DNA from 2 places in the Shewanella sp. Isolate8 genome. Region 1 is predicted to be linked to the other one. Evidence: predicted binding sites of a transcription regulator. Region 1 holds the regulator's gene; the other holds the start of a gene.
What was found. Region 1 encodes FliA, which starts transcription of late flagellar genes. Its sites were predicted from a motif close to CTAAAGNTNNNNNNNNNNNNGCCGATA; they were not measured.
Positions count from the first base shown of each region.

Region 2: pomA (flagellar motor protein PomA) is a predicted target of FliA. The motif match lies at 5,429-5,455, and genes of this name have one in related genera.

Region 1 covers NZ_JAKEVI010000001.1:979,021-989,724, reverse strand. Annotated here, with positions in the region: gene L1D43_RS04295 (ParA family protein) at 1-507, opposite strand, end outside; gene L1D43_RS04290 (membrane anchored protein in chemotaxis locus) at 554-1,087, opposite strand; gene L1D43_RS04285 (chemotaxis response regulator protein-glutamate methylesterase) at 1,080-2,192, opposite strand; gene L1D43_RS04280 (chemotaxis protein CheA) at 2,285-4,513, opposite strand; gene L1D43_RS04275 (protein phosphatase CheZ) at 4,529-5,266, opposite strand; gene cheY (chemotaxis response regulator CheY) at 5,280-5,663, opposite strand; gene L1D43_RS04265 (RNA polymerase sigma factor FliA) at 5,706-6,425, opposite strand; gene L1D43_RS04260 (MinD/ParA family protein) at 6,418-7,299, opposite strand; gene flhF (flagellar biosynthesis protein FlhF) at 7,304-8,698, opposite strand; gene flhA (flagellar biosynthesis protein FlhA) at 8,710-10,704, opposite strand, start outside.
Region 2 covers NZ_JAKEVI010000002.1:543,143-553,846, reverse strand. Annotated here, with positions in the region: gene L1D43_RS11650 (TonB family protein) at 1-374, shown strand, start outside; gene nadK (NAD(+) kinase) at 582-1,460, opposite strand; gene grpE (nucleotide exchange factor GrpE) at 1,561-2,178, shown strand; gene dxs (1-deoxy-D-xylulose-5-phosphate synthase) at 2,287-4,155, opposite strand; gene ispA ((2E,6E)-farnesyl diphosphate synthase) at 4,178-5,059, opposite strand; gene xseB (exodeoxyribonuclease VII small subunit) at 5,060-5,299, opposite strand; gene pomA (flagellar motor protein PomA) at 5,695-6,462, shown strand; gene L1D43_RS11615 (flagellar motor protein MotB) at 6,467-7,411, shown strand; gene thiI (tRNA uracil 4-sulfurtransferase ThiI) at 7,652-9,109, shown strand; gene L1D43_RS11605 (hypothetical protein) at 9,464-9,694, opposite strand; gene L1D43_RS11600 (transcriptional regulator GcvA) at 9,877-10,704, shown strand, end outside.

The sequences.
Region 1 (10,704 bases):
CATGGTTTTGACCATACGGTCTAGCCCCTTGATTGCCAAAAACTCTGTCTGTACCGGAATGATAATATGTTCGCTGGCGGCAAGCGCATTGACCATCAGCACCCCCAATACCGGCGGGCAATCGATGAGGGCGACGTCATAATGCTCATTGACTAAGCTAAGCAGGCGCTTAAGGATCAAACCCATCCCTTCCTGATGGCCGAGTGAGCGATCCAGCGTCGCCAGGGCCATGGTGGCGGGCAGCAAATCGATACCTTCAACCTTGGTAGGCACAATATGGGCAAGCACCTGCTCTTGCGTCAGACTCTTGTGCTTCAAAAACAGATCATAGAGTGAGGCGGGCACCTCTTCGGAATCTATCCCCAGATAGTAGCCCAGGGACGCATGGGGGTCAGTGTCTATCATCAAGACTCGCTTGCCCCGCTTAGCCATGGCGCCTGCCAGGCTCGCCACTGTGGTCGTCTTGCCCACGCCCCCTTTTTGATTTGCTATGGTCCAGATCTTCAAGTAAAACCCCTTAAATCGCCGCGCGTATCGCCATCAGGCTATTGTTTTAATTATCTTCGCGAGTCGTGACTCGAATGCCGCCATGGGGCAGGCTTATTACTTTAACACCATCTTTATCTTCTGACAGCTTAACCGCTTGAGATGACCCTTGACCACTCTGTTGCGCCTTATCTGTGGCGCTTGCCACCTTTTGCTCGGACTGAGATGGCACTTCCACAGGTAATAGAGGCGTTAACTCGTCCTGGCCATCAAGCGGTATGCTTTTCGCCTCACGTCTGGCAATAGACTCGGGAACCTCTGGGCCAATCTCCACCCTCACCTGGCTGCCAGGTTCCGCCTGCTTGATGATAGATTGAGTAAATTCAGGATTATTCTCCATCCAATCGGCCAAGGCCTCGGCCTGCTCGTCGGGCACCATCAAGAGTACCTGGGTCTTCTCGAGCTGAGCTATCTTATCTTCGAGCAGCCCATTCTTATGCCGCAAGTCGAGATAGAGTGATCCAGTGACTAGACAGCTGACCAACAAGAGAAAAAACAGCAACAGCACAGTGGTGCTGACGCCCTGGCGCTGCCTAGCCACGTCCACTCTCGCGTATGATGGCCTCGGCCATATCATCAAGCGCTATCGACTGACTCGAGATCCCGGCGGCGGTTACCGCCTGCGGCATACCGTAAACCACACAGCTGGCTTCATCCTGGGCCCAGATGGTTGCACCTACGCTCTTAAGCATCCGCGCCCCTTCGCGACCGTCGGCGCCCATGCCGGTCAATACCACGGCCAGTGTCTCGCCACCACTCAACTTAGAGGCCGAGGCAAAAGTAATGTCGACACAGGGCTTATAATTCATGTCGGCACTGCCCGCTACTATCTTGATGCGACCATAGCTGCCGCCGCGTTCAAGCATCATCTGCATGCCGCCGGGCGCCAAATAAGCGCAGCCTGCCCTGAGTTGATCGCCATTCTGCGCCTCTTTCACTTCGATGGCGCACAGGCCATTTAAGCGAGCCGCGAAAGCTGGAGTAAAGGCCGCCGGCATATGCTGGATCAACAAGATGGGATGAGGATAGTTGGCCGGTAGCTTAGTCAAGATACGTTGCAGCGCAACCGGGCCACCGGTCGAGGTACCGATCAGCAGCAGCTTATATTTCTTACCACTGGCTCTGGGAAGCGGCGCACTCGGGCGTGAAGCCGGACGTTGTGGCTGCACACTCTCTCTAGACGGTGCCGTCCCTGTCGTGGTGGCAGGCTTTGGCGATACACTTCGAGGCAGTATAGGTCGAAACACCCGGCGGCGACCCAATGCCTTGATACGCTGCTGCAATAAAGAGATCGCCTCATCTTTATTGGTGGCGATATCTTCAAATCGTTTAGGAAGAAAATCTAATGCACCGGCCTCCAAGGCATCCAGCGTCGCCTTGGCACCGTCATGGGTGAGAGATGAGAACATCAAAATGGGTGTGGGACACTTCGCCATGATCTCACGCACGGCACTGATACCATCCATCACAGGCATCTCGATATCCATGGTGATCACCTGTGGCTTTAACTGCTGCGCCAGCTTAACCGCTTCGGCGCCATTGGAAGCCGTGCCTATGACCTCTAAATCCGCATCCTTGGTAACAATCTCACTGACTCGACGACGAAAAAAGCTTGAATCATCGACAACTAATACTTTTATGGCCATTCAAATTCCTATCAACAGCAGGATCCTTGCCGAAACAAGGCGTGACGCCTTGGGCATCACGCCTATCCGCTAGCTCGCTGTACCACTAACTGCTATTTCTTATTCTTGGCGTAATGTTTCAATAAGCCGGGTACATCTAATATCAATGCGATGCCACCATCTGAGGTAATCGTGGCGCCAGCCATGCCCGGGGTACCATGTAGCAGGGTGCCCAGCGGCTTGATCACCACTTCTTCCTGACCAATCAAGGAGTCAACCACGAAACCTATCTGCATGGTGCCGAGTTGTACGATCACCACGTGACCATGCTGCTTATCGCCATGCTTGAAGCTCGCGGCCTTGCGGCTCAGCCAATGCTCCAGATAGAAGAGCGGTACGGCTTTTTCTCGCACTATCACGGTTAACTGGCCATCGACAATATTGGTCTTGGTCAGATCCAGATGGAAGATCTCGCTGACACTGGACAGCGGCAGGGCAAACACCTGCTGTGCAACTTCCACCATCAGGGTCGGCATAATCGCCAGGGTGAGCGGCACCTTGATCTCCAGGCAAGTCCCCTTACCTTTCAGGGAATCGATATGCACGGTACCGTTTAACTGAGTAATGCGCGTCTTCACCACGTCCATGCCAACGCCACGACCTGAGATATCAGAGATCTCCACCTTAGTAGAGAAGCCCGGGGCGAAGATCAGGTTATAGGCCTCTTCATCAGACATGCGCGCAGCAGCATCTTCATCAAGCACGCCACGCGTGATGGCGATCTGCTTGAGCTTATCGGGATCCATCCCCGCACCATCGTCTTCAATCTTGAGCAGGATATGGTCGCCTTCCTGACTAGCAGAAAGGGTAATAGTCCCGGTACGCGACTTGCCATTAGCTTCACGCTCGTCAGGCATCTCGATACCATGATCGACCGAGTTACGCACCAGGTGAACCAAGGGATCCGCAAGGGCTTCAACCAGGTTCTTATCCAGATCCGTATCTTCACCTATCATGCGAAGATCGATCTCTTTATTCAGGCTGCGCGCCAGATCCCGCACCACGCGAGGGAAGCGGCCAAACACCTTCTTGATTGGCTGCATGCGGGTCTTCATCACTGCGCCCTGGAGATCGGCGGTCACCAGATCTAGGTTGGCGAGGGCCTTAGACATATCCTCGTCATCGCGGGAGATCCCCAGGCTAAGCAGACGATTACGCACCAGTACCAGCTCACCGACCATGTTCATGATCTGATCGAGACGCGCGGTATCGACACGTACTGTGGTTTCCGCCTGCGGCATGTTAGTGGCTGGCGCCTTGGCCGCAGCCTTCTCCTTCACCACAGGTTTAGGCGCAGGCGCCTCCACGGGCTGTGGCTTAACACTCGATTGCGCAGGAGCTGCCATTTTAGGTGCGGAGACCTCTGGCGCCTTAGGGGCCGCCGGAGTCGCAGGCTTGCTGGTCTCGCTGCCAGGACCGGCACCGGCGCCATGCAGCTCATCGAGCAGCTTCTCGAATTCATCGTCGGTGATCTCATCGGCATCCACCGGCGGCGAGCTAGGCTCTGGCACCTTGGCAATTGGTGCAGAGGGCGCCTGGAATTTACCCGAACCGTGAAGTTCATCGAGGAGTGACTCGAACTCATCGTCGGTGATGTCGTCACTGTCGCTGGCCTGAACCGGTGCGCTAGCCGCAGCGCTGGCACCAGAAGGCCCTTTTCCACTGCCGTGAAGCGCATCGAGCAGGGCTTCGAATTCAGACTCATCTATCTCATCGATATCGCCTTCACCGACAATGGAGGTCACGGGATCATTGCTTACCGGCTCGTCAAACAACTCGACATTGTCATCGAGCGGGGTATCAAACAGCTCGATACCGTCATCAACAGGCGCTTCATCCGGCTGTTCAGAGGCAAGCGTCTCGCCAGCGCCGCCCATTTCCGACGGTAATAAGCCACCAGAGCTCAATAATTTAAGGTTAGCCAACAGGGCATCATCGGCAGGGCTTTGCTCGACACCCGCCTGGGTCTCGGCAAACATAGAATTGATGGTGTCGACGGCCTGCAGGATGATATCCATCAGTTCGGCGGAGACACTGCGTTTCCCTGTGCGTAGCAGGTCGAAGGTATTTTCCGCTTCATGACAGACATCCACCATGGGCGTCAGACTCAAGAAGCCTGCGCCACCTTTAACTGTGTGGAATCCACGGAAGATGGCATTGAGTAGTTCGGTGTCGTCGGGGTTATTCTCTAACGCCACCAGCTGTTCAGAGAGAAGCTCAAGGATCTCACCCGCTTCAATCAAAAAGTCCTGCAGTATCTCTTCATCAACATCAAAGGACATTCATATGACTCCTACTTAGAAACCTAGACTCGACAGCAAGTCATCGACTTCATCTTGCCCTGTCACGACATCATCACGCTGATCAGCGTTCATAATAGGACCTTCAGCTTCGACGCACTTCTCTGATGCTTGGGGTTTATCCGTTGCAGGCTGCTCGCCAAATACGGTCAACATGGAGACCAGGTTACTCTCCACCTCTCGTACCAGCTCGATCACCCGGCGGATCATCTGCCCGGTCAGATCTTGGAAGTCCTGGGCCAGCAATATGTTATTGAGTAACTCTTTCAAACGATTGGAATCGGACTCGCTGCGCTCGATAAATTGCTGAACGTCATGGCATAGCGCCTTAAATTCGTGCAGCTGAATATCGCGTCTCATCAGACGATCCCAGGAAGGCTTTACGGCCTGTACGTTTGCGGTTAGCGCATCTGCAAGCGGCAGAGATTCTTCGACGGCGTCCATGGTCTTGTTTGCCGCCTGCTCCGTCATGTCGATGACATAATTGAGGCGCTCTTTGGCATCGGGAATTTCGCTATTGGCCAGCTCCACGAGGCGACCGTCCACCTGAAAATCCACTATCGCACTGTGAAGCTGACGGGTAAGGCGACCCACCTCGTCAAACAGCTCTTTCTGAATCGGGCTGGCGATGTCGCGAATTAGCTCATCGGCCTGCTCTTGTTGGCCAGCCTCGAGTAGATCAACGAGTTGCTTGGCCTGTGCTAAATTGATCAGCCCTGAAGTTTCTGCCTGCATAGCTCAACCTTGATTAACCGAGTCGTTCGAAAATTTTGTCTAACTTCTCTTTCAATGTCGCCGCAGTAAAAGGTTTCACCACATAGCCATTCACGCCGGCCTGGGCCGCTGCGATGATCTGTTCCCTTTTCGCTTCCGCAGTCACCATCAACACAGGAATGTGTTTCAGGTTGTCATCGGCACGGATAGCCTTTAATAGGTCGATCCCCTGCATCCCAGGCATATTCCAATCGGTCACGACAAAATCAAAATCGCCTTTTTGCAACATAGGCAAGGCTGTCGAACCGTCATCTGCTTCCTGAGTGTTATTAAAACCCAAGTCTCTCAACAAGTTCTTGATGATGCGTCTCATTGTTGAGAAATCGTCAACAACGAGAATCTTCATATTCTTGTCCAAGGTTTCCTCCGCGGAGCTGTTTTTATATTGCTCATGTAATCGTTATATTTTGGTCCAATGCTTGAGTTTCGCTTTGAGTCTGAGCATCGCCTGGCTGTGTATCTGGCTTACTCGGGATTCGCTGACATCAAGTACGGCACCGATCTCTTTTAAATTTAATGCTTCGTCATAATATAACGACAAAACTAATCCATCTCTTTCTGGCAGTAATTTAATCGCTTCCACGAGGGCCTCATGAAACTGTGTCTCTGCCAGAGATTCAAATGCGTCGTCCTGGTGATCATCTTCCTGTCTTACTACATCGACCGATACGCCAAGATCTTCAATTCCAACTACTTTCCCGACTGAAACATCATTAAGAATATGATGGTACTCATCGAGCGGCATATCAAGTCGATCCGCAATTTCATTGTCTTTTGCGTCACGTCCAAGTTCTTGTTCTAGCTCGTCAATCACCTGTGCTATGCGGCGTTGATTGCGGTGAACCGACCTGGGTACCCAGTCGCCACGGCGGATCTCGTCGAGCATAGAGCCACGAATGCGTATTCCGGCAAAGGTTTCAAACTTAGCCCCCTTGCTGCCGTCGAACTTGGCCGAGGCTTCGAGCAGGCCCATCATACCTGCTTGTAACAGATCATCCAATTGCACCGAGGCGGGCAGACGAGCAAGTAAATGGTGAGCAATCCTTTTAACCAACGGTGCATACTGTTCGACAATAGAAGCTTTGTTATCTAAACAAGTATACGCAGCGGCTTTACTCACTCGTACGATCCTCTTGATATTCTGGACGTTGTACCAAACGTTCCACAAAGAACTCTAGGTGGCCGCCCGGCTGTTGTGGCACTGGCCAGCTAATGATCTTATTAGCCAAACCATGATAAGCAATCGACGCCGGCGACTTAGGAAACGCCTCGACGATCAACTTTTGTTTACGAACTGACTTACGAAGGTTTTCATCGAATGGGATAGTCGCAACCAGCTCCAAGGCCACATCGAGAAAACGGTCGGTTACCTTGCTAAGTTTAGCAAACAACTCCATCCCTTCTCGCAAACTTCTGACCATGTTGGCCACAATCTTAAATCTGAATACGCCGTGCTCGCGGCTCAGAATCTTAATTAAAGCATAGGCATCGGTAATAGAGGTCGGCTCATCACAGACCACCACCAAGACATCTTGCGAGGCGCGAGAGAAACTGAGCACCATGTCCGAGATACCGGCAGCGGTATCCACGACCAAGATATCAAACTGGGTCTTCATCTCACTGAAGGCGCGGATTAGGCCGGCATGCTGCGCAGGTGTCAGCTCCACCATGGCCTGGGTACCGGAAGTGGCTGGAATAATGCCTATACCCTTTGGACCACGAACGATGATCTCGTCAAGGTCGGCCTCACCGGATAATACGTGGGACAGATTGCGCTCAGCCCTTAGGCCCAACATGACATCGACGTTGGCTAGACCCAAGTCGGCATCGAGCACAAGCACTCGCTTGCCCTTCTCGGCCAGGGAGACGGCGGTATTGATCGATACGCTGGTTTTACCTACGCCACCTTTACCACCGGTTACGGCAATTACTTTTACTTTTTCGTTATATGGTTGATTCATCATACGTAAACCGCTTGCTTGATCCCGACTCATTATATTACTCAAATGCGTAGGCCTGTTCATATGACCTTTCGTTATTCTGTATTGGTTGCACTTTCTTTTCGAGTACCGACAGGGCCTTGTTGGCTAAGGCTAAGGTGTCGGCCACTTGCATATCTTCTGGCACTCGCTGGCCATCGGTGACATAACTCAAGGGTAATCCACTTTGAATCAACACACTCAATGCCGGCGCCAAGGCCACCGATTCATCTAATTTGGTCAAAATCGCACCGGATAATGGAATCCGAGTAAACTGCGCGACGGCATCTTCAAGCACTCTTCTTTGACTTGTAGATGACAGTACCAGATAACTGCGAATAGGTAATCTGCTATTTGCAGTTAAATTATCAAGTTGCTGGAACAATCTCACATCTCTTTGTCCCATGCCCGCCGTATCTATCAATACTAGCTTGCGATTGCGGAACTGATAAAGAATTTGTTCCAACTCATTGAGATCATGAGCTTGCTTGACCGGACACCCCATTATTTTGCCATAGGTTGCCAGCTGCTCATAGGCTCCAATGCGATAATGATCGGTTGTAATTAATGCAACTTGATCTGAACCATGTTGCGCGGCGAATCGAGCGGCTAATTTTGCGACACTCGTCGTCTTGCCGACACCGGTCGGACCGACAAAGGCAACCACTCCGCCCTGACGAACGATATCGTCCCCCTGGTTGTCGAGCATGTTCGCCAGGCTACGCGGAAGCGCCTTCACCAGATCCGCCGGTACATAGTGTTCGCTCAAGGCCGACAACTTAGCGGCAACCTCAGGACTAAATTCGGCTTCCAGAAGACGGCTCTCTAACATGGCACCCACAGGATCCAGGCGGCTCTTCTGCTCGGTCAGCAGTGAGGTCACCTGATGGGTCAGCAGGTTGCGCAGGGAGGCCAGCTCCTCACGCATGGATTCAATCTCGCTGCTGGCCGCACCGCTCTTTTCACGCTTGGGACGATTGAGGACAGGGCTCTCCTGCTGACTGATTGCAGGGACCTCCTCTTTTGGCGCCTTCAATCCTTGTGCCCAGGCGGGCATCTCGAGTGCTTCATTCGATTGGCTTAGTTGCTGACTGACGCGATTTTGTTGACGCTCGAGCAGCGCTTGCAGCGAATCGGCCACGGGTGATGGCTGTTTTTTTGACTCTGCCTTGATGGGCTGACGACCAATAGACACCTTCTCTTCGGCCAGATCGAGAAAGCTGGGTGACAGGGGCGCGGCATCGCTTGATTTGGCCACGCTTGGCTTAGGCTCGTCGTAGTCGACCGCGGCCACAATTTCTATGCCACCGGTGACTTTTTTATTGGACATGATCACCGCATCCGAGCCTAGCGTCTCTTTTACCTGGGCCAATGCAGAGCGCATATCTTTTGCCAAAAAACGTTTAATTTTCACTTAAATACCCTCTACTGGCCGACCGCCGATACGATGCGAATTTGTTTCTCATCGGGTACCTCTTGGTAAGAGATCACCCTTAGATTTGGAATCGTATGTTTAACAAAACGCGACAGCGTCGAACGTAACATACCCGAAGTCAGTAGGATGGCTGGCTGACCCACCATCTCCTGACGCTGGGATGCGTCGAGTAACGACTTTTGCATCCTCTCGGCAAGGCTAGGTTCGATATTCGGCCCCTCGCCTCCCGTTGCCTGCATAGACTGATGCAACATCTGTTCCAATTCCGGCGCCAAAGTAATGACAGGAATTTCCGGCTCTGGACCGCTTATTTCTTGTACAATCATGCGTTTAAGCGCAATACGTACGGCGGCGGTGAGCACCTCGGTATCGTTACTCTTAGGCCCGTACTCGAGCAGCGTCTGAACGATTGTCTTAAGATCGCGAATGGAGACGCCTTCATTAAGCAGGTTCTGCATCACCTTGACCACTGTGCCCAGCGGCAATACATCGGGAATGAAGCCGCTAACCAGCTTAGGCGAATGCTTGGCCAGCATATCCATCAGCTGCTGCACCTCTTCGTAACCCAGCAACTTAGAGGCGTTGTTGGTCAATAGCTGACTCAGGTGAGTGGCCACTACCGTAGCGGCATCAACGACCGTATAGCCTAAGGTCTGAGCGTGTTCTCTTAGCTCTGGTGCTATCCATACCGCCTCGAGTCCGAAGGCGGGATCTGTGGTCTCGACGCCATCCAGCTTACCGTAGACCTGGCCGGGGTTGATGGCCAGTTCACAATCGTGACGAATATCCGCTTCACCGGAGGCTACTCCCATCAGCGAGATACGATAGGTGTTTGGCGCAAGGTCTAAGTTATCGCGAATATGCACCGCGGGTACCAGGAAGCCCAGCTCCTGAGACAGCTTCTTACGCACGCCCTTGATGCGGCCGAGCAGCTCACCACCCTGGCCCTTGTCCACCAGAGGGATCAGGCGATAGCCCACCTCCAGGCCAATGGTATCGACCTGCTGCACATCATCCCAGCTAAGCTCTTTGGGCTTGGCATCACCCGGGGTTGCCGGCGAGGTCTTGGCGATCTCCAGGGCACGCTGCCTATCGAGATCTTTCTTGCGATGCAGAAAATAGGCGCCCGCCGCGGTAATGATGCCGAAGGTTAAGAAGGCAAAATGAGGCATGCCGGGCACGATTCCCATGATCAGCAGCACGCCGGCGGCGATGGCCAGTGATTTGGGATTGTCGAACATCTGACTCATCACCATCTGACCCATGTCGCCAGATTCGTTTTGGCGAGTCACCATCAAGGCCGCCGCAATGGAGAGCAAGAGGCCAGGGATCTGCGCCACCAAGCCATCACCTATGGTCAGTAGGGTGTAGATCTCGACCGCAGAGGAGAAGTCCAGGCCGTGCTGCGCCATACCTATGACGAAACCACCCAGGATGTTGATCACTAGAATCATGATGCCCGCGATGGCATCCCCTTTTACAAACTTAGAGGCACCGTCCATCGCGCCGTAGAAGTCGGCTTCCTTGGTCACTTCGGCGCGGCGAATACGCGCCTGATCTTGATTGAGGACTCCGGCGTTAAGGTCGGCGTCGATAGCCATCTGCTTACCAGGCATGGCATCCAGGGTAAAGCGGGCACTCACCTCAGATATACGTCCTGCCCCCTTGGTCACCACGGCGAAGTTAATGATGATCAGGATAAGAAACACCACCAGACCCACGGCATAGTTACCACCGATCACCACTGAGCCGAAGGCCTCGATCACCTTACCCGCGGCGTCACCGCCGTTATGACCCTCGAGCAATACGATACGGGTCGAGGCGACGTTAAGCGCCAAACGCAGCAGGGTGGCAACAAGCAGAACCGTTGGGAAAGCGGCAAAGTCCAAGGGGCGGTCGGTATAGATGGCGACCAGCAGAACGACCAGCGCCAGGGCGATATTAAAGGAGAACAGGATATCCAGCAGAAAGGCCGGCATGGGCAA
Region 2 (10,704 bases), on a different contig from region 1:
TGGCCGCCCATGCCCGTCTGGTGGAGATTTTTGAGGCCGAAGGCGAGAGTGATAAGTCGACCCAGCATTGTGTGGCGATCGGCAGCATGAAGCCCTGGTCCGATGAACAGGAGCAGTCCCCCCTCTATCGGGAAGCGCCAAAGTATCCTATCTCCTATGCCAGAGATCGCCGGGAGGGCTGGACCCAGATGTCCTTTACCGTGGATGAACAGGGATTCGTGCGGGATCCTGTGGTGTTGGCCTCGGAGGGCGGGCAGCAGTTTACCCGCGAGTCGCTAAAGGCCATTAAGCGCTGGCGCTACGCGCCTAAATTTGTCGACGGCAAGCCTGTACCGGCTGAGGTCAGTGTGCAGCTGGACTATAGAGTTAAATAACAAAAAGCCCGCGAATATGCGGGCTTTTTAATGAAACATTGACCTTATACCAATCGTAATAAACAATTGATCATTCTAGCTTGTTAAAACGCTCGATAACTGTATTAGTATTTTTAATTGTAGAATAACTACTTATCTAAAAATCCTGCTTTGTTCTCAAGCGTTTTTCCTGCGCTATTTCTGATCACATATTTACTGTGATTGGTATTAAAACAGTTTGCTGCCCCAGCCTAGTTTATTTCTCAACACGTGGAAGTAGTTGTAGCCCTTGGGGTGGATCAGTCTGAGTCGCTCCTTGCTGCGTCTCACTATGATCTCATCTCCCGGCAAGACGGGTAGGGTGACGTGACCATCACAGCTGACCTCTAGTGCATCGCCGTTGTCTGGCGACACGACCAGCTTGATGATGCTGCAGGCGTCTACCACGATAGGGCGGCAGGAGAGGGTATGGGGAAACATGGGCACCAGGATCAAGGCTTCCAGGTTTGGCGTCAGGATGGCCCCCCCGGCCGACAGCGAGTAGGCGGTCGACCCTGTTGGGGTGGAGACTATCATGCCGTCGGCGCGTTGGCTGTACATGAACTTGTCATCGATATAGACCTCAAACTCGATCATGTGGGCAATCTTGCCCGGGTGGAGTACCGCCTCGTTGACCGCGGTATTGCTCGACTTCATCTCGCCGTGTCTGTGGACCTCTGATTCCAGCAGGAACCTGTGCTCCGTCTCATACTCGCCCTGGAGTACCTTGCCCAGAGCCTCTTCGAAGGTGTCTGGCGGCAGGTCGGTGAGAAAGCCTAGGTTGCCGCGGTTAACGCCTATCACCCCAACATCGAAGCGGGCTAGCACGCGTGCGGCGCCCAGCATATTACCGTCACCCCCTACGACTATGGCCAGATCGCAATGTTCGCCAATCTGCAGCAGATCCACCGATTTCACCTGTGGCCCTATCTCGCCGGCAACGCGCTCTTCGACATAAACCTCATAGGACTGCATGGTCAACCAGTGGTGCAGACGTTTTAGGGTCTTATGGGTCCCAGAGTGGTGGGGTTTGCCGATTAAGCCGATTGTGTGAAACGCTTTGGTCATATTTCTGTTTGATCCATGCCTTAGGGCTTGAAACCTCAAATTTGATCCCCATAATATGCCCAGAGCATGCAGAAACAAAGCATTTTTAGCTGGAGTAACAATGAGCAAAGAGTCAAACAAAGCCCAAGAACCACAGATTGAAGAAACTGAAGCTGTAGAAGTTGAAACCGAGGTGGTTGAAGATGCAGCCAGTTTGATGGACGAACTTACCCAAGCTAATTTCCGTGTTGAAGAGCTGGAGCAAGCCCTGGCCGCTGCCGAGGCTAAGGTGGAAGAGCAGAAAGATTCTGTTGTTCGTGCTGCCGCCGAGGTAGAGAACGTGCGTCGCCGTGCGGCGCTCGATGTCGAGAAGGCCCACAAGTTTGCCCTGGAAAAGTTTGCCAACGAGCTGCTACCCGTTATCGACAACATGGAGCGTGCCCTGCAAGGCACCAGCAGTGAAGATGAGGCCACCAAGGCGATCTACGAAGGGGTTGAGTTGACACTGAAGAGCTTCACCAGCGCGGTTGAAAAGTTTGGTCTGACGCAGGTCGATCCTCAGGGGGAAGCCTTTAACCCGGATCATCACCAGGCGATCGGTATGCAGCCTAGCGAAGAGTTCCCGGCTAATACCGTGATGATGGTGATGCAAAAAGGTTATATGCTCAATGAGCGTCTGTTGCGTCCAGCCATGGTGATGGTGTCTCAGGGCGGTGCCAGCGTCGATACTCAGGCGTAAGCTAGTCAACGTACGCTAGTTAACGCAAGTTAGTTAATGTAAGCCAGCCCATTGGCGGTATAAAAAAGGCCTCAATATGAGGCCTTTTTTGTTATTAGCAGTTTTCGTTTAGTCCGCCAGATAGGCGCGGATCTGCGCCTCAATGCCTGGGCCATCCAGTTGTAGCTCGGCCAGGATCTCGCCGCACTCACCGTGCTTGATAAACTCATCGGGCAGGCCGATGTTGAGCACAGGCATAGGCAGCTTAAGTTGCTGTAGCAGTTCGAGTACGCCTGAGCCGGCGCCGCCCATGATGGCGTTCTCTTCAACAGTCACCAGCAGATCATGGCTGGCGGCCAGTTGTTTCACCAGCTCCACATCCAGCGGCTTAACGAAGCGCATGTCGGCCAGGGTGGCATCGAGCGCCTCGGCTGCCTGACTCGCCGACGCCAGCGTGGTACCGAAGTTAAGGATGGCAATCTTCTTGCCTTCGCGCTTGATGAGGCCCTTGCCAATCTCATAGGCGGTCATGGTCTCGACCTGAGGCTCACCGGTGGCGCTGCCACGTGGGTAACGGATCGCCGTTGGTCCCTCGTTGTAACAGTAGCCTGTGTAGAGCATCTGGCGACATTCATTCTCATCCGACGGCGCCATGATCACCATGTTAGGAATGGCACGCATATAGCTGAGATCGAAGGCGCCCTGGTGGGTCGGGCCGTCTGGGCCGACGATGCCGCCGCGGTCGATGGCGAAGATCACCGGCAATTTCTGCAGCGCCACGTCGTGGATCAGCTGATCATAGCCGCGCTGCAGGAAGGTAGAGTAGATCGCCAGCACCGGCTTATAACCCTCACAGGCAAAGCCTGCCGCGAGTGTCACCGCATGCTGCTCGGCGATAGCCGCATCGAAATACTGTTTCGGGAAGCGCTGTGAGAACTCCACCATGCCTGAACCTTCACGCATGGCCGGGGTGATCCCGAGCACCTTATCATCCTTCTCTGCCATGTCGCACAGCCAGCGACCGAACACCTGAGAGAAGGTGGGGTTAGCCGGTTTCGCTGCGGGCTTGGCAAAGGTAGATGGATCGAACTTAGGCACGGCGTGCCAGCCGATGGGGTCTTTCTCCGCCGGCTCGTAGCCGCGTCCCTTCTTGGTCATGATGTGCAATATCTGCGGGCCGGAGAGGTTACGCATGTTACGCAGGGTCTCGACCAGTGCATCGACATCGTGGCCGTCGATAGGGCCGATATAGTTAAAGCCCAGCTCCTCAAACATGGTGCCGGGGACGACCATGCCCTTGAGATGCTCCTCGGTACGCTTGGCCATCTCCTTGATGACAGGCATCCCCTTGAGCACCTTCTTGCTGTTCTCGCGGATCGTAGTGTAGAGACGACCGGACATCAGCTGCGCGAGGTGATTGTTCAGCGCGCCGACGTTCTCGGAGATCGACATCTCGTTGTCATTGAGCACCACCAACATGTCGTTATGCAGATCGCCGGCGTGATTCATGGCTTCAAATACCATGCCGCCTGTCATGGCGCCATCGCCGATAACGGCCACCACCTTGCGCCCCGCCTGTTCCTTCTCGGCGGCGACGGCCATGGCCAGCGCCGCACTGACTGAGGTGCCAGAGTGGCCGACACTGAAGGTGTCATATTCGCTCTCTTCACGCCAAGGGAAGGGGTGAATACCGCCTTTCTGACGTATGGTCGGCATCTTGTCTCGACGACCCGTGAGGATCTTATGGGGGTAGGCCTGGTGGCCCACGTCCCAGATCAGGCGATCGAATGGGGTGTTGTAGACATAGTGCAGGGCAACCGTCAGCTCGACCGTGCCAAGGCCAGAAGCGAAGTGGCCACTGGAGATGCCTACCGACTGTAGGAGATAACTTCTGAGTTCGTCAGCAAGTTTTGGTAGCACCCCCTGGGGAAGCTGTCTTAATTCATCTGGGGTGTCGGCCTGTGCCAGCACAGGGTATTTCGTAATATCCAAACTCATAGCGAGATTCTTTGGCTCTTTATTATACTCTTCGCTCTATGATGAAACGGGCGAATTCGGCAATTAACTGGCTATTGTATGGTAATTTAGCCAGCGCTGATAGGGCGTCTTCGATCAAACTTTTCGCGGTCGCTTGGGCCCCGGATAAACCGAGTAGTTTCGGATAGGTACTCTTGTTCGATTCACAGTCAGAGCCCTGGGGCTTACCCAGCTCTTCGGTGCTGGCGATAATGTCCAGCACGTCGTCTTGTACCTGGAAGGCGAGGCCGATGGCTTCAGCAAAGGTTATCAGATGGCTTGCCTGCTCATCTGTGACCTCGGCAGCAATGATAGGTAATTCCACTGCGCAGCGGATCAAGGCGCCGGTCTTTAATCTGTGTAACTGCTTTAGGGTCTCGAGATCTATCTGTTTGTCTGTGGCGTTAAGGTCCATCGCCTGACCACCGCACATGCCGCCGTAACCAGATGCCTTAGCAAGGGCACGTACCATGGCCAGTTGTTGATTGGCGCTTAGCTCGCTGCCTTCCTGACTGATGATCTCGAAGGCCAAGGTCTGCAACGCATCGCCGGCCAGTATGGCGGTGGCCTCATCGAAGGCGATATGTACGGTTGGCTGGCCGCGGCGCAGCGCATCGTCGTCCATGGCCGGTAGGTCGTCATGGATCAGCGAGTAGGCATGGATACACTCGATGGCAGCGGCGCAGGCATCTAGCCTTTCAAGGGGCACACCCAGCATCTCACCGACGGCATAGACCAGAAAAGGGCGAATACGCTTGCCGCCAATCAGGGCGCCGTGTGTCATGGCGGCCTTGAGTTGTGGCTCGGTATCGTCTTGTGCATTGATAAAATGGCGCAGCTGGCCGTCGACGCGCTGCTGGTATCGCGTTATCGCTTCATTTAGCAATTATTCGCCCTCTGGCAGATAGGGTTGCAAGCTGGGTTGATCTTGTTCCTGAGTCAAGATAGAGACTTTCTGTTGGGCCTGTTCGAGTTTGCCTTGGCTGTTTCTGACCAGATTGATGCCGCGCTCAAATTGTTTGAGGGCGTCATCCAGAGATACATCGCCCTGTTCCAGGCTAGTGACGATGTTTTCTAATTCTGTGAGTGACTCTTCGAAGGTCAGGTTTTCAGGTTTTTTGGCCACGGTGATTTTCCCAAGAATTTAGCGACAGACAAAGTATCTCAGTCAACCCTAGGGGTCAAATTGCGCTGTCGTATATTTGTGCAATAGCACGCTTTAAGGAGGTTTTTTTATAAAAAATTGAATTTGTAGCTAAACTTGCGTGTAAGCTGTCCGATAATTGAATTAGAACAATACTCAATTTTGTCAGATATTATATCGTAAACTCCTGCCCGCGGTTAGGCGAAATACCGTCTAATTGACGACTTTTGTGTCGTCGCGCTGGGGCGAGGAGATGCCTTTCATTGCAAGAATGAGTAGAGTAGAGACCTGTCTCGAGATGATTATGGTGTTGACTGAGAGCTTGATCCCTAGGTCAAGGTATTAGCAACGGCCGATACTGTATATGAGGAAGAGTTGTGGATTTAGCGACCCTGATAGGCCTGATTGGTGCATTTGGTTTTATTATCGGAGCTATGGTCAGCAGTGGTGGTATCGCCATTTTTGTTGATGTGCCCTCTGTGCTTATCGTAATGATAGGCTCTTTGTTTGTGGTGATGATGAAGTTTAACCTCAAGCAGTTCCTCGGTGCGGTCAAGATCGCCGCCAAAGCCTTCATGTTCAAGATAGATAAGCCCGACGAGTTGATCGAGCAATCGGTCACCATGGCCGATGCGGCGCGTAAGGGGGGCTTTCTGGCGTTGGAAGAGGCGGAGATCAGCAACAGCTTCATGCAGAAAGCGGTCGATATGTTGGTGGACGGCCATGACGGTGATGTGGTGCGCGAAGCCCTTGAGAAAGATATCGCCCTCACCGAAGAGCGCCACAAGACCGGCATCAGCATCTTCAAGGCGCTGGGTGATGTGGCACCCGCCATGGGGATGATAGGTACCCTGATTGGTCTGGTGGCCATGCTGTCTAACATGGACGACCCTAAGTCTATCGGCCCGGCGATGGCGGTGGCCTTGTTAACCACTCTCTATGGCGCCATTATCGCCAACATGATCGCCCTGCCGATCGCCGATAAACTCTCTCTACGCATGGGGGAAGAGATGCTCAACCGCAACCTGATCATGGATGCGGTGCTCGCCATTCAAGACGGACAGAACCCTAGGGTCATCGAGGGTTTCTTGAAGAATTATCTCTCGGAGAAACTGCGGAATATAGACACGACGGACGGGGAATAGCCAGATGGCTAAGAAGGTCAAATGCGATTGTCCGCCCGCCGGGGCGCCTATGTGGTTGGCAACTTTTGCCGACCTCATGTCGCTATTGATGTGTTTCTTCGTTCTGCTGCTGGCCTTCTCCGAGATGGACGTGATGAAGTTCAAGCAGATCGCCGGTTCGATGAAGTATGCCTTCGGTGTACAAAATAAGGTTGAAGTCAAAGATATTCCCAAGGGCACTTCGGTGATCGCGCTGGAGTTTCGCCCGGGTAAGCCAGAACCCACCCCCATAGAGATTATCAATCAGCAGACCAATGAGATGACCGAGCCCACCATTGAGGTGCAGGCCGGTGATGATGACAGCGCCGGCGGCGTGCAGCAGCAGCGGGGTGAGCAGCGCGGCGGCGAGGCGTCATCTACCGCGCAGGAAGAGGCGGATGCCGAGGCTCAGGCCAAGCAGGAGAAACAGGATGCGGCGTCACAGGATCAGATCAACGATCAGGTGAAGAAGATGGCTCAGGAGCTCAACAAGGAGATCATCGACGGCGCGATTGAGATCGAGTCTCTGGGGCAGCAGATCATCATTCGCATCCGTGAAAAGGGCGCCTTCTCATCCGGTTCTGGCTTCCTACAGCCCAGGTTTAAGCCGGTGATCCGCCGTGTAGGGGAGCTATTAAAGGATGTGCCGGGGATCATTACCGTCTCGGGTCATACGGATGATATGAATATCAGTAACGAGCTCTACAGCTCGAACTGGGATCTCTCCAGCAAACGCGCCGTGGCCGTGGCCCATGAGCTGGTGCGTGTGCCAGGATTTGATCAGCAGCGCATGAAGGTGGTTGGCATGGCCAATACCGCCCCCCTGGTCGCCAATGATTCCGCCGCCAACCGGGCCCGTAACCGCAGGGTTGAGATCGCCATCGAGCAGGGTAAGGCCAAGGAGTCTGATGAGATCTTGGTCGGCCAATAGCCGCATTTAATGGCTAGGCTTCATCCATCAATAGAAAGTCCACTTAGGTGGACTTTTTTGCTTTAAGCGGTGCAGGCGTGTGACCTGTGCTATGGGGATAATCTTAATTTGGACAAATTATGCTCATCTTTGGGCTTGGTGGCATAAAATCCTTGCCGAGTCGCTGATTTATGGGCATTTGTGCACCGGCCTTGGTATAATGGCTAAATTGCTGTTTAAAATTATTCCCGCGGAACGCCCATGAAATTTATCGTAAAACTCTTTCCTGAAATCATGATGAAAAGCAAACCGGTAAGAATGCGTTTTACCAAGATGCTTGAAACCAATATCCGAAACGTGCTGCGCAAGGTCGATGAAGAGGCCAGGGTACAGCGCCAGTGGGATAAGATCATGGTCAGGGTGCCAGAAGACAAGCCAGAGATGATTGAGCGTTATGCCGAGCGTCTCGCCTGTATTCCGGGTATCGCTCATGTGCTGCAGGTGCGTGAGAGTACCTTCGAGTCGGTGGACGATATCTACCAGCAGACGCTGGCACTCTACAAAGAGGAACTGGCCGGTAAGACTTTCTGTGTTCGGGTTAAGCGTAGCGGTAAGCATGAGTTTAACTCAATCGAGGTGGAGCGTTACGTGGGCGGTGGACTCAACCAGTTTACCGAGGCGGCCGGTGTCAGGCTGAAGAACCCCGACATGACGGTCAACCTGGAGATAGATAACGAACATCTCTATCTGGTGGAGAAGCGCATCGACGGCTTGGGCGGTTTCCCTATGGCGACTCAGGAAGATGTGCTGTCGCTGATCTCTGGTGGCTTCGACTCTGGCGTCTCCAGCTTCCAGTTTATCAAGCGCGGCTCTCGTACCCATTACTGTTTCTTTAACCTAGGCGGCGATCAGCACGAGATAGGCGTTAAACAGGTTGCCTATCATCTGTGGCAGAAATACGGCGAGTCGCACAAGGTGAAATTTATCTCAGTGCCGTTCGACCCCGTGGTGCAGGAGATCCTTGAGAAGATAGATAACGGCCAGATGGGCGTTATCCTCAAGCGCATGATGATGCGTGCCGCCAGCCGTATCGCCGAGAAGATGGGCATTCAGGCGCTGGTGACGGGTGAGGCTATGGGGCAGGTGTCCAGCCAGACTCTGACTAACCTGAATGTGATCGACCGCAGCACCGATATGCTGATTCTGCGTCCGCTGATCGTGATGGATAAGCAAGATATCATTAACATGAGCCGCGAGATCGGCACCGAAGACTTCGCCAAGTCGATCCCTGAATATTGCGGCGTGATCTCGCAGAAGCCGACGGTGAAGGCGGTGATGGGTAAGATCCTCGCCGAGGAGGAGAAGTTCTCCGAAGACTTGATCGACCGCGTGGTCGAGGCGGCCGAGGTGATCGATATTCGCGACATCGCCGTCAGCATGGATACCAAGATCACCGAGACTGAGACGGTCGATGCGGTCACGGGTGGTGAGGTTGTGGTGGACATCCGCTCGCCGGAAGAGGAAGAGCAGAGCCCACTTAGCCTCAACGGTATCGAGGTGAAGTGTATTCCTTTCTTCAAGTTGGCCACCCAGTTTGCCGATCTCGATAAAGAGAAGACCTATCTGCTCTACTGCGACAGAGGCGTCATGAGCAAGCTACAGGCGCTTTATCTGCAGGAGCAGGGCTATCACAACGTGAAGGTCTATCGTCCCGCATAAGCGCCTCGAAGCGGCTTTCTCGAAAAGAGAGACAAGGATTTAGATAAAGGCTGCCATGAGGCGGCCTTTTTTATTGGCCGCTTTATCCAGAGCAGGCTTCATGGATATTTTGGCCTTAAGGAGATAAAACCTTGGATTTGCATGGGTTCTCGCGTAACTTATTTGATAAATTTATCTATAGTCGACTGCCAAGCAGACTGTCTGCGTCAGGTGGTGAGCTGGCTGGCGAGTTAGATGATGAGTTAGGTCCTGTGCTAGTTGGTATGAGTCTTCGGCGGACATAAAAAAGCCGCATCTTAGACGCGGCTTATTACTATTGTTTGTAGCGAGTCGTTAGCTCAGGTGGGCTAGCTATTACTCTGCGCGCTGGGCACTAACGCTGGTGTCCGTCTGCTCATCTTTCTGAGCAACCAGAATGGCGTTGAGGTCTTCATTCAGATCTTGCTGCATCAGCTCCAGGCCTTCGGCCAGTTGCGCGCTGATGGTGGCGTGCAGATCTGTGGTATCGATAACGATTTCATCGGCAGTGGCAGCACTTGAGGCTGAGAGCAGTGCGATGGCAAATACAGTTTTAAAGTTAATCATAGTGGTCGCCTCCGGGCGGCATATCTTGGGGTGTCAGACACTCCCCAAATACGTCGTAGAGGCTGTCTAACTTCAATCATTTCGTTGGCGCAAAATTTAACCAAAACCCCTTCCCTTTACAAACGATAAAATGTAACAATACGGATTAGAAAAACTAATTAAAATGTGAGACAAGGATCACTATGTCGAGACGTTTACCTCCATTGAATGCGGTGAAGGCTTTTGAGGCCGCAGCCCGTCACTTAAGCTTTACGCGCGCCGCGGAAGAACTTTTTGTGACACAGGCCGCGGTAAGTCATCAGATTAAGGCATTAGAAGAATATTTAGGGCTAAAGCTCTTTCGTCGTAAGAACCGATCCTTGCTGCTGACCGAAGAGGGGCAGGGCTACTTTCTCGACATAAAAGATATCTTTGTACAACTGGCCGATGCCACCGACAGATTGCTGGCCCGAAGTGCCATAGGCTCGCTCACGGTAAGCACTTCGCCTAGTTTCGCCATTCAGTGGTTGGTGCCCCGTCTGGCGAATTTCAGCGAGAATAATCCCGACATCGACGTGCGGATCAAGGCGGTGGACGACGAGACCAGCAGCCTGACCGACGACGTGGATGTGGCCATCTATTACGGCATGGGCAACTGGCCAGGGCTGCGTGCCGACAAGCTGAGAAACGAGGTGTTGATCCCTGTCTGTTCGCCTATGTTGCTCAGCGGCCCCAAGCCGTTATCTCAGCCGAGCGACCTGAAACATCACACCCTGCTGCATGACTCCAGCCGTCATGATTGGCAGGCTTGGTTTAGACAATGTGGAATTAATGACATTAATGTGAACCAGGGGCCTATCTTCAGTCACTCTTCACTGGTTTTGCAGGCGGCGGCTCACGGTCAGGGGGTAGCGCTGGGTTACAGCGTATTGGCCCGTCCCGATATCAAGGCCGGGCGTCTGGTGTGCCCCTTCCCCGAGGTCTTGGTGAGCAAGAACGCCTACTATCTGGTGTGTCAGCAGAATCATGCC